2 regions of the Rhodococcus sp. NPDC047139 genome follow, and region 2 is predicted to be linked to the other one. Evidence: riboswitches for the same ligand, from Rfam matches in the RefSeq annotation. Region 2 holds a riboswitch; the other holds the start of a gene.
The links. Region 2 has a riboswitch for glycine ahead of gcvP (aminomethyl-transferring glycine dehydrogenase). Riboswitches for the same ligand answer to the same signal wherever they lie in the genome.
Positions count from the first base shown of each region.

Region 1: linked by a shared signal. The riboswitch ahead of ABZ789_RS18950 (DMT family transporter) and the one ahead of gcvP (aminomethyl-transferring glycine dehydrogenase) in region 2 are both predicted to bind glycine.

Region 1 covers NZ_JBEYUH010000017.1:11,442-18,989, forward strand. The annotation lists gene mutA (methylmalonyl-CoA mutase small subunit) at 1-1,130, opposite strand, end outside; gene ABZ789_RS18935 (TVP38/TMEM64 family protein) at 1,406-2,086, shown strand; gene ABZ789_RS18940 (DUF2945 domain-containing protein) at 2,203-2,412, opposite strand; gene ABZ789_RS18945 (DUF2254 domain-containing protein) at 2,485-3,810, opposite strand; glycine riboswitch at 3,975-4,065, shown strand; gene ABZ789_RS18950 (DMT family transporter) at 4,208-5,206, shown strand; gene ABZ789_RS18955 (SPFH domain-containing protein) at 5,252-6,487, opposite strand; gene ABZ789_RS18960 (NfeD family protein) at 6,491-6,931, opposite strand; gene ABZ789_RS18965 (helix-turn-helix domain-containing protein) at 7,149-7,548, shown strand, end outside.
Region 2 covers NZ_JBEYUH010000024.1:23,079-30,626, forward strand. The annotation lists gene gcvP (aminomethyl-transferring glycine dehydrogenase) at 1-1,608, opposite strand, end outside; glycine riboswitch at 1,769-1,864, opposite strand; gene ABZ789_RS21450 (MerR family transcriptional regulator) at 1,936-2,559, opposite strand; gene ABZ789_RS21455 (bifunctional nuclease family protein) at 2,800-3,273, opposite strand; gene ABZ789_RS21460 (MerR family transcriptional regulator) at 3,388-4,125, opposite strand; gene garA (glycogen accumulation regulator GarA) at 4,125-4,586, opposite strand; gene gcvH (glycine cleavage system protein GcvH) at 4,742-5,146, opposite strand; gene ABZ789_RS21475 (DUF881 domain-containing protein) at 5,189-5,929, opposite strand; gene ABZ789_RS21480 (DUF1290 domain-containing protein) at 5,957-6,316, opposite strand; gene ABZ789_RS21485 (DUF881 domain-containing protein) at 6,313-7,173, opposite strand; gene ABZ789_RS21490 (CDP-alcohol phosphatidyltransferase family protein) at 7,178-7,548, opposite strand, start outside.

The DNA of each region.
Region 1 (7,548 bases), on a different contig from region 2:
GACTCCTCGAGCAGCAGCAGCTGGGTGTTGCGGGCGATGCGGGCGGAGAACGCCTCGGAGACCTCGAGCGCTCCGGCCGGCAGAGCAGCGTCGAACGGCAGGACCGTTACGGCGTCGGCGCCGCCGACGCCTGCTCCGAAGGCAGCGAGAGTGGTGCGGAGCATGTTCACCCACGGGTCACGCTGGGACATCATCGCGGCCGAGGTCACCGCGTGCTGCGGGGCGTTGCCGGCTTCGGCAGCGCCGGCGACCTGGGCGACACGCGCCCACACCTGACGTCCGGCCCGGAACTTGGCGATGGTCTGGAACTGGTCGTCGGTCGCGGCGAGACGGAACTCGAGCTGTCCGAGCGCTGCGGCGACCGGCATCCCGGCAGCGACGAGTTCACGCACGTAGTCGAGTCCGGCGGCGATCGCCGCACCGAGCTCCTCGGCGTCGGACGAACCCGCGTTGTGGAAAGCGGTGCCGTCCACGGTGAGGGCGCGGACTGCCTCGGCGCGGTCGGCGGCGGCCCGGGCCAGCTCGACGGCCTCGGCGACGGTGATGTCGCTGCGACCGGAGAACGCGCTCGTCAGCGGTGCGGCACCGAGGGAGATGTGCACTGCGGCGCGATCCTCGATGTCGGTACGGGAGTCGAGCACGGCGTACACGGCGGTGGCCGCTGCGATCGCGTCGGCACCGGCATCGAGGCGCACGGGCGCGAGGTCGAGGAGGACTCCGTTGAGGGCGGTGTCGAGAGCATCCACCGGTACGGCGCCGGCACCGGTCTCGAGCCACACCGAGCTGACGCCGTTGTTCAGGGCGTCGAGGATCCGCTCGTTGACCGAGGCTGCGTCGGTGCCGGTGAACCGGGCGTCGACGCGCCAGCCGCTGTTGACGTCACGCGTGGACGATCCGCCGCGGACGAACGGGAACTCGCCGGGCAGCGGCGCTTCGTCGCGCTCCTCGCGGCTGCTGTACAGCGGCGCGACGGTGACGTCGTCGTAGGTGGTGGTCTCGAGCAGACGCTGCGGCTCGGGTCCGAGTTCGGCCGGGTCGACGCGTCGGGACTTGGCCAGCACCCCCGCCACCGCGTCCTGCCACTGCGCATATGCGCGCGCGGCATCCTCGGCTTCTGCAGCTAATGACACGGGCGATTCCTCCTACTGCGGGTTTGCAGACTTTGTACGGACGGCGTTGTCGGCCGGAGGTGGACAACCACGGAAAGGTTAGGTTGCCGTGGCTGTGATGCTAGCCCCCCACACCGCACGGCCGTTGTGGGGATCACCACAGTTTTTCTAGCGATCGATAACGAAGCCGTCCACAGGAACGGTATCGTGTCCACGCCCGGAGGCCGCTCGGGGGAAGCGAATGCGGCCGAGCGGTAGTGTGAACGCCCGTGACGAGGCTTGCCGCAGACCGCAGAGTGCTCGGCACACTGGGTCTACTGGCGGCACTTGTCGTTGCAGCTCTGGTGATGCCGCACCCGTCGATCGCCCAGATCCGCGAATGGTCCGAATCGGTGGACGGCCCCACACTGCCCCTGATCTTCTTCACCGTTCACGCATTGGTGACGATCATGCCGGTGCCACGAACCGTCTTCACACTCAGCGCCGGCGTGTTGTTCGGCAGCGCCGTCGGCATCGGGGTGACCATCGCCGCCACCACGGTCAGCGCGGTCCTCGCCTTCCTGCTCGTACGGGCTGTCGGACGCAAGGCCGTCCAGGCACGGCTCACACACCCGGCGGCGCGGGCGATCGATCTGCGCCTGGCCCGACGCGGGTGGCTCGCAGTGGGCTCGCTGCGGCTGATCGCAGCCGCCCCGTTCTTCGTCGTGAACTGTTGCTGTGCCGTCTCTGCGGTACGACTGGTGCCCTATACGCTCGCCACGGTGGTCGGCATCCTGCCCGGCACCGTGGCGGTCGTGCTGCTCGGCGACGCACTGACCGGCCGGACGGATCCGCGGCTGATGGTGATCACGGGAGTGTGCATGGCTCTCGGCGCGGCAGGCCTGTTGCTCGAGGCGCGACTTCCCCCACCTGCCGGTTCCGCGCTCGATGCCGCGGGTGAGGCGCTGCCCACCTCGAGGTCCAGCCTGGAGGCTTGATTTTCTGATATCAAGCCACCAAGCTTGACCTATCATCGGTACATCCGCCTCGGTCCTGTGGGCGGTTGCGGTCTGCGGCGTCGGTCGGGCACTGATCACCTGACGAACTGCCGCAGTCAGATCTTCTTCAGTGCACCACCCTTGTGCATGGCGACGTGGTCGGTCTTGTCGCTCCGGATCTCGTACTGCGGATCGTGCTCACTGCAACGACGCATGCGTCCCTCGAACTCCACATCCTCGGTGTGCTTCTCGATGATCACACCCTCGACATATCCGGCCTCCGAGTTCCATCGGACGTGGTCCCCTACGGAGAAATTCGTCGCCACGGTTTCTTCCCTTCGACGGACGGCTTCCCGTGCAGAACGGGTAGCCGCCGGTCACCGGTCCTACACGGCGGGTCACGACAGTCGATGTTCGGCGGGATCCGTCGCCGACTCGGCGACCGCGCGGAAGCGCTCCACGTCCTCCGGATGGAACTCCGGCCGATCGACCACCGCGTCGACGAGCAGACGCAACTGGTACTGCAAGGCAGGTACGTATTCGGTGCGGTCGTGCTCCGAGACGTAGTCCAGGAGCATGCGCAGCACCCGGGCGAGCGCCGTGGCGACATGCAGCTGCGCGGAACCTGCCTGACGGATCTGCTCGAAGGCGTGGTCGATGTATTCCTCGGGAGACAGGATCCACGGGCGCAGCAGAATCCGGTTCTCCGGCCCCGCGATCACCGGCGCAGGACTGTCGGTGATCAGCAACGTACGCAGCAGACTGCCGAGCCGCAGAACCACTTCGGTCGCGGTCGTCGGGTCGTTGATCGCCTGACTCAGCGCGCGCAGCGCGATGTCGACCAGTTGCCGCAGCGCGAAATCCACGTCCTCTTGCATGGTGCGGGCATCGGAGATCTCCACCGCCGACTCGAGTAGCCGTAGCGTCGCAGCCCGATCCGGTGTCGGATGAACCCGCAGCAGCGGCTCTCCGCGGTGGATGTATGCGCCGGGCCGTGTCTCCAGTCGCACCACCGTCCCCGCAGGTACCACGGCCAGCACGAGTTCCGCCGGCGCCTGCGTCACCCAGCCGTCGCGCGGAGCGTACACCGTCGTTCCTTCATCGAAATCCGGCTCCGGTACCCCCTCGGCGCGGATCTCGCGATGCGCACTCCTGCCCGCACTCGATATGACCATCTCGGCTTCCGACGCGATACTTCGCACGACCTCACCGACCTGCAATCCGTGGGCAAGCCGATTGAGATAGGCGATGATGAGCACCACGGTCGCCACCGCGAGGGCCACTGCGAGGGTGGTCGAGATCGTCGGGGCAGGTGCGGCTTCGTCCGCACCGATGTGCCGTAGCGTGAGTACGCAGTAGACGAAGGTCGCCACCAGCATCCCGATCACCGTCTGGCTGACCCGATCTCGGATGAAGGACCGCATCACACGCGGCGAGAACTGACTACTGGCCAACTGCAAGCTCACGACCGTCAGCGAGAATACGACGCCGGCAGTGGTGATCGTGGCACCCGCCACGGTGCTCAGCAGCCAGACCGCCGCGTTGCTGTTCATCTTCAGTCCCCACGAGAAGGGACCGACCGTCCGGTCGATGTAGCCGCTCACCTCTGCGACTACGGCTCCCGCAAGGACGATGAGGGCAGGCAGGCCGAACAGACTTTCCCGAAATCGGTACGTGCCCGCGGCGAATCGCAACTGCATCCATGATCTCGGAACGATGGTCATGTCGATCACGCTATCGGCGCACCGGGTCGCTCCGCCCCAGAGCGAGCGCCTCGCTCCGGTCGTGCGCCGAACACCGCCGTGAACGGCTTGCGCCGATGCAGATCGCTACCGCGCAGACTTACGAAGGACCATGGCATACTTTGTCGCAACAACTGAACAGCCACCGAACCGCGGCGGGAGAGTCCCGCACACAGCGGGCGCCGAAGGAGCAACCTCCCCGGGAATCTCTCAGGCCCCCAAGACCGCCACGGCGAGGCTCCTCTGGAAAGCAACTCTTCCGGGTTCACCGAAGGTGTAAGCGGATCACGTCCGCGAAAGCTCTCAGGTCCGATGACAGAGCGGGGAACGACAACACCCGCTGGTGCTCACTTCGTGCACCCTGTCCTGAGGAAGACGTGTGACCGTTTCCCTGGGCGCGCCGTCGCGCGTCGTGAGTTCGCATTCGGCGCTGCTGCGCCCCACCAGCTCCCGGACCGCGCCGCCGGGCGGCCCGGTTCTCCCCGATCCTCCTGCGCCCACCAGCCGTCAGCTCGGAATCGTCGCGATCGTATTGTCGGCGACAGCGATGGGCGCCGCAGGACTGTTCGGCCGCAAGGCCACACCCGACGGTGCTGTACTCGGCGAGGCACTCACACTCGGGCGCATGGTCGTCGGGGCCGCCGGCATGCTCGTGTTGATCGCACTGTCCCGGCGTCTCGGACACTTGCGCCGAACCCGTCTGTCCTGGTCCGTCGTGGGTGGAGGCGTTCTCCTCGGCCTGTCCCTGGCAACCTATCTGTCCGCGACCGTCCTGACCGACCTCTCACGGGCGGTGGTGCTCCATTATCTCGGACCGGTCGTCGCTACCGTTCTCGCCCGGATCCTCCTGAAAGAGTCGATCCGTCGCCTCGACGCCCTGTCCATCGGAACAGCCTTCACCGGAATGCTTCTCGCTGCCGGGTTCGTCGGCGACAACCGCGCCGGCGGTGAGCACGAGACGCTGGGCACCGTACTCGGCGTGGCCTCGGGGATCTTCTACGGCGCCGCGCTGCTGTGCTACCGATATCGCACCGACATGTCCTCCGACGCCCGGTGCTTCTGGAACTTCGTGTTCGGTGCCGTCGCGGCAGGCGCAATGGTGCTTGCGACCAGGCCGGACATGTCGGGTATGACTGCGGGCCATTGGATCTGGGCCGGAGGTTTCTTCGTCGTCTGCGGCCTTTTTGCGCTGGGTCTGCTCGTGGTGGCCGGAAAGCACCTCCGTGCGGCGGAGTTGTCCGGGCTGTCCTACCTCGAAGTCGTGGTCGCGCTCCTGATCGGGATGATGGCCTTCGGGGAGTCCGTGACGCTGCTTGCCGCAGCCGGCGCCGGGCTGATCATCGTGGCGATGGCACTGCCGATGTTCGCCCGACGGTGACGAAGAGAGGCGTGCCGCTCGGGCACGCCTCTCGAACGTCTCCTGTTACTGCTGCGACTGCGGCGGTTCGACCGTCTCCTCGGATGCCTCGTTCGCAATCCAGCGTTGTGCCGGCGGCGGGGTGGGCAGGGCCGACTGCTCTTCCCCACCGGGCTTCTCCGGAGTGAGACCGGTCCGGACTGCCGGATCGACCGGCTTGCGGGCCACGGCTTCGGCTTCGGCGACGGCCTGCGCGACTTCCGGGTCGCGCTTGGTCGTGAACCAGTCCTCGACCTCGGCGCTGTCGTCCTCGGGCCGCTGCAACTCCTCGTCGACAGGAGTCGGCTCGAATCGGAAGACGCCGTCTTCTCCGGGCGAACCGAGGTTTCGCGCGAATCCCTCGAGCGCCTTACCGAAATCGCTCGGCACCACCCACATCTTGTTGGCATCGCCCTGCGCCATCTGAGGCAGAGTCTGCAGGTACTGATAGGCAAGCAGTTCCGGCGTGGGTTTGCCGGCCTTGATCGCGGCGAAGACCTTCTCGATGGACTTCGCTTCGCCCTGGGCTTCGAGGTAGCGAGCCGCCCGGTCACCTTGTGCACGCAGGATGCGCGACTGTCGGTCGGCTTCCGCCTCGAGGATCGCTGCCTGCTTCGCACCCTCGGCAGAGAGGATTTGCGACTGCTTGTCACCTTCGGCGGTCTTGATCGCCGACTCCCGATGCCCCTCGGCGGTGAGGATCATCGCGCGCTTCTCACGGTCCGCCTTCATCTGCTTCTCCATCGATTCCTGGATCGACGGCGGCGGATCGATGCTCTTGAGTTCGACTCGCGCAACGCGCAGCCCCCATCGGCCGGTGGCTTCGTCGAGCACACCCCGAAGCTGGCCGTTGATCGAGTCACGGGAGGTGAGGGTCTCTTCCAAGGTCATACCGCCGACGACGTTGCGCAGGGTGGTGACGGTGAGCTGTTCGACCGCGGCGATGTAGTTGCTGATCTCGTAGACGGCGGCCTGCGGATTGGTCACCTGGAAGTACACGACCGTGTCGATGCTCAGCGTGAGGTTGTCCTGGGTGATGACCGGTTGCGGCGGGAACGACACGACACGCTCACGCAGATCCACCTTGGCCCGGATGCGGTCGACGAACGGAACCAGGAAGGTGAGCTGGCCCGAAGCCGTCCGGTAATACCGGCCCAGACGTTCGATGACAGCAGCCTCTGCCTGCGGCACGAGCGACACCGACTTGGCCACGACGACCACGACCAGTGCCACCACTACGGCAAGCACGATCAATGCTTCCATTACTCAGACACCCCTCCATACGACGGCGGTCGCGCCGTCTATCTGCATCACTGTCACGGTCGTGCCCGGCTCGTACACCTCGGTGGTGTCCAAAGGCCTTGCGGTCCATATATCGCCGTCGATCTTGACTCGACCCGAATGCTCCCCCACCTGTTCGAGCACGAGTGCCCGCTTGCCCGGCAAGGCGTCGATACCCGTCGGCAAGGCCGGTGGCACGGAATACCGACGCCGCAGGATCGGCCGCACGCCGAGCAGCAGGACGGCCGACGTGATTGCGAAGATCACTGCGTCGATCCATACGGGAAGGTCGGTCACTGCGGACACTCCGCCGGTGACCAGTGCGGCACCGCCGAGCATCAGCAGGGCGAAATCGCCGGTGAGGGCTTCCCCTGCCGCCAACGCCACCCCGGCGATCAACCAGATCAATGCGGCCACGATCACCATCGAACCACAATTCGGACACCGGGGCAGAGTCCCTGGTGAGGTTGTGCAGGCGACGGCCGGACGTTCCCGTTTCACGGCGGTCGTGGGGGCGCTCGGGGTCTATTCGGTTTTTATCGGAATTCCGTATGGGGTGGAGTCCATAGGCATCGGGGTGGCATTTCGTTACCCTCCCCACACACTTCCCCGGATGTGAGATCAGTGATACCGTCCTGAAACTATGGGTATCACCCCCGTGCGTTCGCTCCTGGTCGAAGCATTGATCGGCCAGAGTTCCGACGCCGACGCGACCGACACCGCAATCCTCGCGGCCACGATCCGCTGTCTGAGCCATCACGGACTCGAACGAACGACAGTGGCCGACGTCGCGACGGAGGCCGGCGTAGGTCGAGCCACAGTCTTCCGGCGCTTCGACACAAAGGAGGAACTGCTCACCCGGGCGTTCGCATGGGAGCTCGACCAGCTCGTAGCTCGATTCCACAGTGTCATCGACAGCATCGGGAATCCGTACGAGCGCGCAGTCGAATGGATCGTCGAAGCGGTCCGCACCGTCCGCAACCACCCGGTGGCACGACGATTCGTCGACGACGGAGTTGCCATCTCCGTCCTGCACGATCCAC
Region 2 (7,548 bases):
CGTCTGCTCCGCAGGCGCGAAGGGGTGCAGGCCCGCGAACTCGGGCCAGGTGATCGCTTCCATCTCCGTGGCAGCGTTGAGCTTCATCGTGCACGAGCCGAGCGGAATCATCGTGCGGTCCAGCGCCAGGTCCTTGTCCGAGAGTCGCCGCAGATAGCGCATCATCGCGGTCTCGGTGCGGTAGCGGGTGAACGCCTCGTGCTGCAGGAACGCGCTGGTGCGGGCAAGGTCCGGGGGAAGGGCGAGTCGCTCGCCCGGACCGGCAGGTGCGGCGCCGAAGGCGGCGAGCACCGCGTCGACGTGGGCTGCGGTCGTGGCCTCGTCGCACGAGACGGACACGTGGTCCTCGTCCACCCGGTACAGATTGATTCCGGCCTCCAGTGCCGCGGCAAGGACGTCGTCGGCGCGGCCGGGAACCCGCACGAGAACGGTGTCGAAGAATTCGTCGTGCACCACGTCGACCCCGGCGGCGCGCAATCCCGCTGCGAGTCGCCCGGCGTACCCGGCGACCCGGCGTGCGATCGCCGTGAGACCTTCGGCGCCGTGATACGAGGCGTACATCGCCGCGAGCACGGCGAGGAGCACCTGGGCGGTGCAGATGTTGCTGGTCGCCTTCTCACGGCGGATGTGCTGCTCGCGGGTCTGCAATGCGAGGCGGTAGGCGCGGTTTCCGTCCGCGTCCACCGACACACCTACGAGACGACCGGGCAGGGTGCGGGTGTGGGCGCTGCCGACGGCGAGATAACCGGCGTGCGGTCCGCCGAAGCCCATCGGCACACCGAAACGCTGGGTGGTGCCGAAGCAGGCATCGGCGCCCTGCTCGCCGGGTGGAGTGAGGAGAGTCATCGCCAATAGGTCGGCACCGACGGCCACGAGCGCACCGCGCTCGTGGGCGGCCTCGATGATCGGAGCAGCATCGACGACGCGCCCCGAAGCGCCGGGGATCTGCAGGACGACGCCGAAGAACTCACCCTCGGGCAGTCCGTCGGTCACGAGGTCGGCGGTGACGATCTCGATTCCCAGGGGTTCGGCGCGGGTCGCCAGCACTGCTGCGGTCTGTTCGAACAGATCGGTGTCGACGACCAGACGCGGGCTCTTGGACTTGCGATTAGCGCGCCGGAGCAGTGTCATCGCCTCGGCGGCTGCAGTGGCCTCGTCGAGCATCGACGAGTTCGCGATCTCCATGCCCGTCAGGTCGGCCACCATGGTCTGGAAATTCAGCAACGCTTCGAGGCGGCCCTGGCTGATCTCCGGCTGGTAGGGAGTGTAGGCGGTGTACCAGGCGGGATTCTCGACGATGTTGCGCAGCAGTACCGGCGGCGTCAGAGTGTCGTAGTAGCCGTGGCCGATCATCGACGTCGCCACGGTGTTCCGGGAGGCGAGCACCTTCAGTTCGGCGAGCACCTCGTGCTCGGAAAGCGGCGGGTCGAGCACGTCGAGTCCGGTCGGAACCTTGCCGGCACGGTCGTCGAGGATGGCGGCCGGGACCGCGGCGGTGGCGAGCGCTTCGAGGGAATCGACTCCGACGACGTCGAGGATCCGGCTCAGACCGGCGGTGTCGGGGCCGATATGACGATCGGCGAAGTTCGAGGTGACGGCATCTGTCATCGCAGCTCCCGGGCTGGTCGGCGAGGTCCACATGCGCGGTCGCGCGAAGTGGTTCCTCCCCCTCTGTCGTGAGCTCGCGAGGCGAGCGCCTGAGAGATTCGGCCGGCCAGAGCCTTTCCCCGTGGGCGGGCGGGTGCTCCCGCCGCTTTCCAGAGACGTCGGAGCTCACGCGGTCCTGGTTGCCTGAGAGATTGACGGGGAGGTGCTGCTCCTTCGGCGCCCGGATCGGTGTCCGGAACTCTCCCGCGTGACGGCGACGCGTCTTCGAGTCTAGATCACGGCGCAGGGGTGGAACGCCGCGGTCGCGGAAGGGCCGATGGTGGAGCGTCAGCCGATACGGCGGTTGATGCGCTCGCGGCGCCGCGACGCCAGTTCGTCTTCGGGGCGCTCTTCCACATCGCCGCCGTCGACACGTTCGGCGGGGAAGTCGGCGATACTGCCGGTGAGCTCACGCATCGCCCCGCTCACCGCGATACCGAAGACGCCCTGGCCGCCCTGCAGCAGATCGACGACCTCTTCGGGAGAGGTGCATTCGTAGACGGTGGTGCCATCGGAGAACAGAGTGATCTTCGCGAGGTCGCCGACCCCGCGGCTGCGGAGATGATCGACCGCGACGCGGATGTTCTGCAGCGAGACACCGGTGTCGAGCAGACGCTTGACGATCTTGAGGACCAGGATGTCCTTGAACGAGTACAGGCGCTGGCTACCGGAGCCGGCGGCACTGCGAATCGACGGAACCACGAGATTCGTACGGGCCCAGTAATCGAGCTGGCGATAGCTGATCCCCGCGATCTGGCAGGCGATCGGCACCCGATAGCCGACGAGTTCGTCCGGCACCGAGTGGTCCGGAAACAGACCCGGCTGGATGTCGTCGGTCTCGTCGGCCCGTGACGACGTCGAGCGATCGCCGGAATCGACGCCGGGCGGCTGTCCCTTCGTCCGATCTCGCACTACTGACTCCCTCTCGCACGCCCAGTTCTGCCTCGAAACGATCGACAGGCGGATCCCCGACCCATATCCGATCCTCGAGCGCTCCAGGCTCCCCGAGTCATCCCTGGCGGATCAACTCAGCGTACGCCCCGATGCCGGGCGCCGGGCTGCAACACGCCGACCGGAAAACAACCTTCGACGCTACTCTCGCCAGCGCCGACACGCTCGCCGACGACGTGCTCGCCTACCGGCCGACGGCCATCAGCCGTCCGTCGCCTTGAAGTCGTCGGGCGAGACGGAATCGAGGAACTCCTTGAACTTCTCGACCTCGTCTTCTCGTTCGTCCGGCATGACCAGCCCTGCTTCGGTGAGCACCGGTTCCTCGACGTGGACCGGCGCGCCGACGCGCAAGGCCACAGCCACCCCGTCGGAGGGGCGGCACGACACCCGCATACCCCCGTCGAAGACCAGGTCCGCGTAGAACGTTCCCTCGCGCAGGTCGACGATGCGCACTTCGCGCAAGGCATGACCGAACGCCTCGAGGAGATTCTTGATCAGGTCGTGGGTCAGCGGCCGTGCCGGCTCGACCCCCTGCTGTTCGAGGGCGATCGCGGTGGCTTCGTTCTGCCCGATCCAGATCGGCAGATATCTGTCCCCGTCGACTTCGCGCAGCAGAAGGACAGGCTGGTTCTGCGGCTGTTCGATACGAATCCCTACTATCCGCATCTCACTCATCGCGGTGCCTCCGTCCTGCTGCTCGTCGGTGGTGTACACCCGACAGGTACTGCCTGGAATTCTAGTGGCCGACAGCGCATCCGTCAGGTGGCCGGATTACCTGACGGATGCGCGTCAGCGATCGAGGGCGTCCTGTACCGCCGCTTTCACCAGGCAGGTGTGCAATGTCAGCGACAGCGCCGCCAGTTCGCGCACCATCTCCTCGGCGCGCTGTCGTGCCCCTGCGTCCCGTCCCTTCGCGATCGGCCCGGCGATCTGGGCGACGAGCGCAGCCTCGCGGTCGGCGGCGAGTTTGAAGGCGCGCAGGTGCCGCACCTCGAGACCGAACTCCGCCATCGCCTTCGCCGTGCGGGCGAGCAGCACCGCGTCCTCGTCGAAGAATCCGGCCGGCCCGGGCTTGAGCAGACCCGCTCCCAGCAGTTCGGTGAGAAACGCCGAATCGATCCCGGCCCGGGTGCACAGATCTTCGCGGCTCACCCGGATCTCGCGGTCGCTGCGCAGATCTTCGGGCGAAACCTCCCCGCGGGCGACCGCCAGCGGGCGCGGCCGGGTGATCCGCGCCTCGACCGAACCCACCGTGGCGGCGCCCCGGTCGATGGCCTCGAGCTGTTCCTTGATCACCTTGAGCGGAAGGTACTGATCGCGTTGCGCGGTCAGCACGTACCGCAGCCGCTCGCAATCGGCGATCGAGAAACGTCGGTAACCCGACGGCGTACGTTCCGGGCTGATCAGACCCTCGGCCTCGAGGAATCGGATCTTCGAGATCGTCACGTCCGGGAACTCCGGACGCAGGCGGTCGAGCACCGACCCGATCGACATTCCGGCCGGCGCCGGCTGGCGGGCCGCGGTCATCAGCTACCCGCGCCCTGCGGACCTCGCGGACCGGTCAGGAACACCAGCCGGAACTTACCGATCTGCACCTCGTCGCCGTTCGCGAGAACCGCGGAGTCGACCGGTTCCCGATTGACGTAGGTGCCGTTGAGGCTTCCCACGTCCACGACCTGGAACTCGCCCTCGTCCTGGCGGAACTCGGCGTGCCGACGGCTGACCGTCACATCGTCGAGGAAGATGTCGCTGTCGGGGTGCCGTCCCGCCGAGGTGGTCGGCTGGTCGAGCAGGAAGCGCGATCCTGCATTCGGCCCCCGCTTGACCACCAGCAGCGCCGATCCGGCGGGCAGGCCCTCGACACCCGAGACGGGCGCTTCGGCGGTGGCCGATCCTGCACCTTCCACTTCGTTCAGGAAGTCGGCGCGAAATACCGAAGTGGTTTCGGCAGGAGTCTCCTCGTAGCCCGCGTTGCCGTTCTCGCTCACCGTTTCTCCTTATCCCTTCGGCCACCCGGATGATCCCGGGTGGCCGCTGATTGGTTCGCCCCGTGCGGGTCCGATACGGCACACGCCATATCCGACCGTACCCCGCGCAGGGATACTGACGCAGACAGTCGCGATCACGTTACCTGTCGGGTCCGTCAGCCTTCCGTGATCCCGCGGTAACCGTCCGCATCGACCGTCTGCGCGAGGGCTTCTTCGAGTTCGCTCTCGCTACCGACCTCCACGTCGACGAGCCAGCCCTCCCCGTAGGGGCTGCTGTTCACGAGCTCGGGATTCGTGTCGAGTTCCGTGTTGACGGCGACCACCTTCGCGGTCAGGGGCGCGAACACGTCGGACACGCTCTTGGTGGACTCGACCTCTCCGAAGGACTCGCCGGCGACGATCTCGGTTCCCGTGTCGGGCAGCTGGACGAAGACCACATCGCCGAGTTGGGACTGCGCGTAGTCGGTGATGCCGATACGCACGGTCGTCGCGCCCGTCCTGCGCACCCACTCGTGCTCCGGGGTATAGCGCAGATCCTCGGGTGTCGCGGAAGCGGTCAAGACTTGTCCTTTCGGAGACGACGTTCGGCCGGAACGCCGGTTTCAGTTTCCGGGCTGAGAGTATTGGCGTGGTTCGATCTCCCGCAAGGCGGACACGTCCACCTGCGGGAACTGTTCCACGGACAATGATCCGCCGGAACGGGCGACCGTGTCGACCACTCCGCCGGGAATGTTGAGAGCGGCGGCGAGCGTCGGTCCGTCCCCGATGGCGGTGACGGTGTACGGGGCGTCGAGCCGCCGGTCGTCCACGGTGATCTCTCCCCCCGCGCCCGTCACCCACGAGTCGACCCCGATGCGCACGGTGTCCCCGTTTGCGCCGGCGATCTGCATCGTGTCGGCACCCGCGGCGCGCAACTCCTGGATCATGTCGACCAGCACCTCGGATCCGACACCCTCACGCGGATCCTCGACAGTGAGCACCACGCCCGGCCCGGTGGCAGGTGCGGTGCCGATCTGCACCGACAGGGTGTACAACCGCGATCGGGCCTCCTCGAGAGCGGCTTCCGAACCCTCCTGTTCGAGGCTCGAGAGGGTGCTTTCGAGTGCTGTGATCTCCTGACGGAGCGCAGCTTCGCGACGGTTGAGATTGTCGAGCAGGACGAGCAGATCTGCCGGACGTGCCGAGTCGAGGGCGTCACCGGTGTCGGTGGTCCGCACCTGGGTGGCGATGCCTGCACCGAGCAGAACCATAAGGATCCCGGCGAGCACAAGGAAGACGGGCTTGGACCGGGCGGAACGCGCCCCGGCGGGTTCGGCGGTGGCGGCGTCCTCGGTGCCCGGCATGTCGGGTGGCTGCGGCTCGTTCACGGATCAGGCTCCGAACAGGCGGCGGCGCAGGGCGGCGGCGTTGCCGAAGATGCGGATGCCGAGGACGACGATGACGGCGGTCGAGAGCTGTGTGCCCACCCCGAGTTGATCGCCGAGCCATACGATCAGGGCCGCGACGAGCACGTTGAAGACGAACGACACCACGAACACCTTCGCGTCGAAGATGTCGTCGAGGTAGGCGCGCAGTCCACCGAAGACGGTGTCGAGCGCGGCCACGACCGCGATGGGCAGATACGGCTGCACGATGTCGGGGACCTGAGGGCTGAACACGATTCCGGCGCCGATCCCGATCGCCAGTGCCAGCACCGCGTAGAGCGCGTGACCGTGTTCGACTCGCTTCACCTGTACCCCGTTTCTCCGCTGCTGCCGAGTTTCCGGACCGCGGCGGCCGGAAACTCGAGGTCGTCCTCTTCGGTGAGGGTGAATCCCACCCCGTAGAGCTGCTGTATGCCGGCGAGCCGCAGATAGGCGTCGCTGACGACGAACGACGTCTGCAGCCGGGACGGGGGCCCCACCGCCGAGACCGTGTACGGGGAGAATACGGGCCGGTTGTCGACGAGCATCGCACCCCCGGCCTGACGGATGGTCACGCCGGGCCCTACCCGGATCCCACCGACCTCGATCGCCTCTGCCCCGGCGGCCCAGAGTGCGTTGACGACCGCCTGGAGGTCGCGGTCGAGGAGGAGCGCGGTGGGCCTGTTCTCCTCCTTCGCCGCGTCGGACAGGTTCGGGCGGGCGGTGGGTTCGGTGAGTGTGACCGTCATTCCGGGACCGCGCACGGGTGTCGCGGCGGCGGCAGCCTCGGCGTCGCGGAGTTCGTCGAGGATGCTCGCGCCGGCCCCGTCGGCGAACAGGGCACTGCGGCGTTCGTCGACCGCGGCGTCGAGTTCGTCACGCTGCGCGGTGAGTGCCGCGATGCGTTCGTCTCCTGACCGGAGGGAGTCGAGGATCTCGGTCCGGGTCCGGTCGGTACCGGCTCGGACATCGGCGTTCTGGGCGAATGCGACGCCGATGACGGCACCGGCGAGGACGGCTCCGGTGACGAGCCACGCGCGCGCGGCGCGTCGGCCGGTGGAGGGCCGACCGGCGGCCCGATCCGCGGCCGAGGCGGCGTAGCCGGGGTCGAGTTGGTCCTCGAGAAGCGACTTCAGGAGCGAAGGCACCGGATTGCGCCGGATGCGTTCCCATGCGCGGCTCATCGGTTCATCTCCCGGCCGGCACGATCCGTGCGGTCGCGACAGCCTGCGCGAGGTAGAGGATCCCGGTCCAGACGTACAGCACGGTTCCCCAGATCAGGGCGGCCCAGCCGAGCGGGCCTGCGACCGGTTCCCAGGAGGGTACGGCGACGGCGGCGAGCATCAGCGGCAACGCGCACATCAGGAGGAAGGTGGCTCCCTTCCCGAGATAGAGCACTTCGGGGGGCGGCAGAGCCCGGCGGCGGTAGACGGCCAGTGTCGGCGCCAGGACCAGTTCCCGGCCGACGAGGACCGCGGCGATCCACCATGGAACGATGTCCCGGGCGACCAGCGCGACGAGTGTGGTCACCACGTAGAGACGGTCGACGAACGGATCGA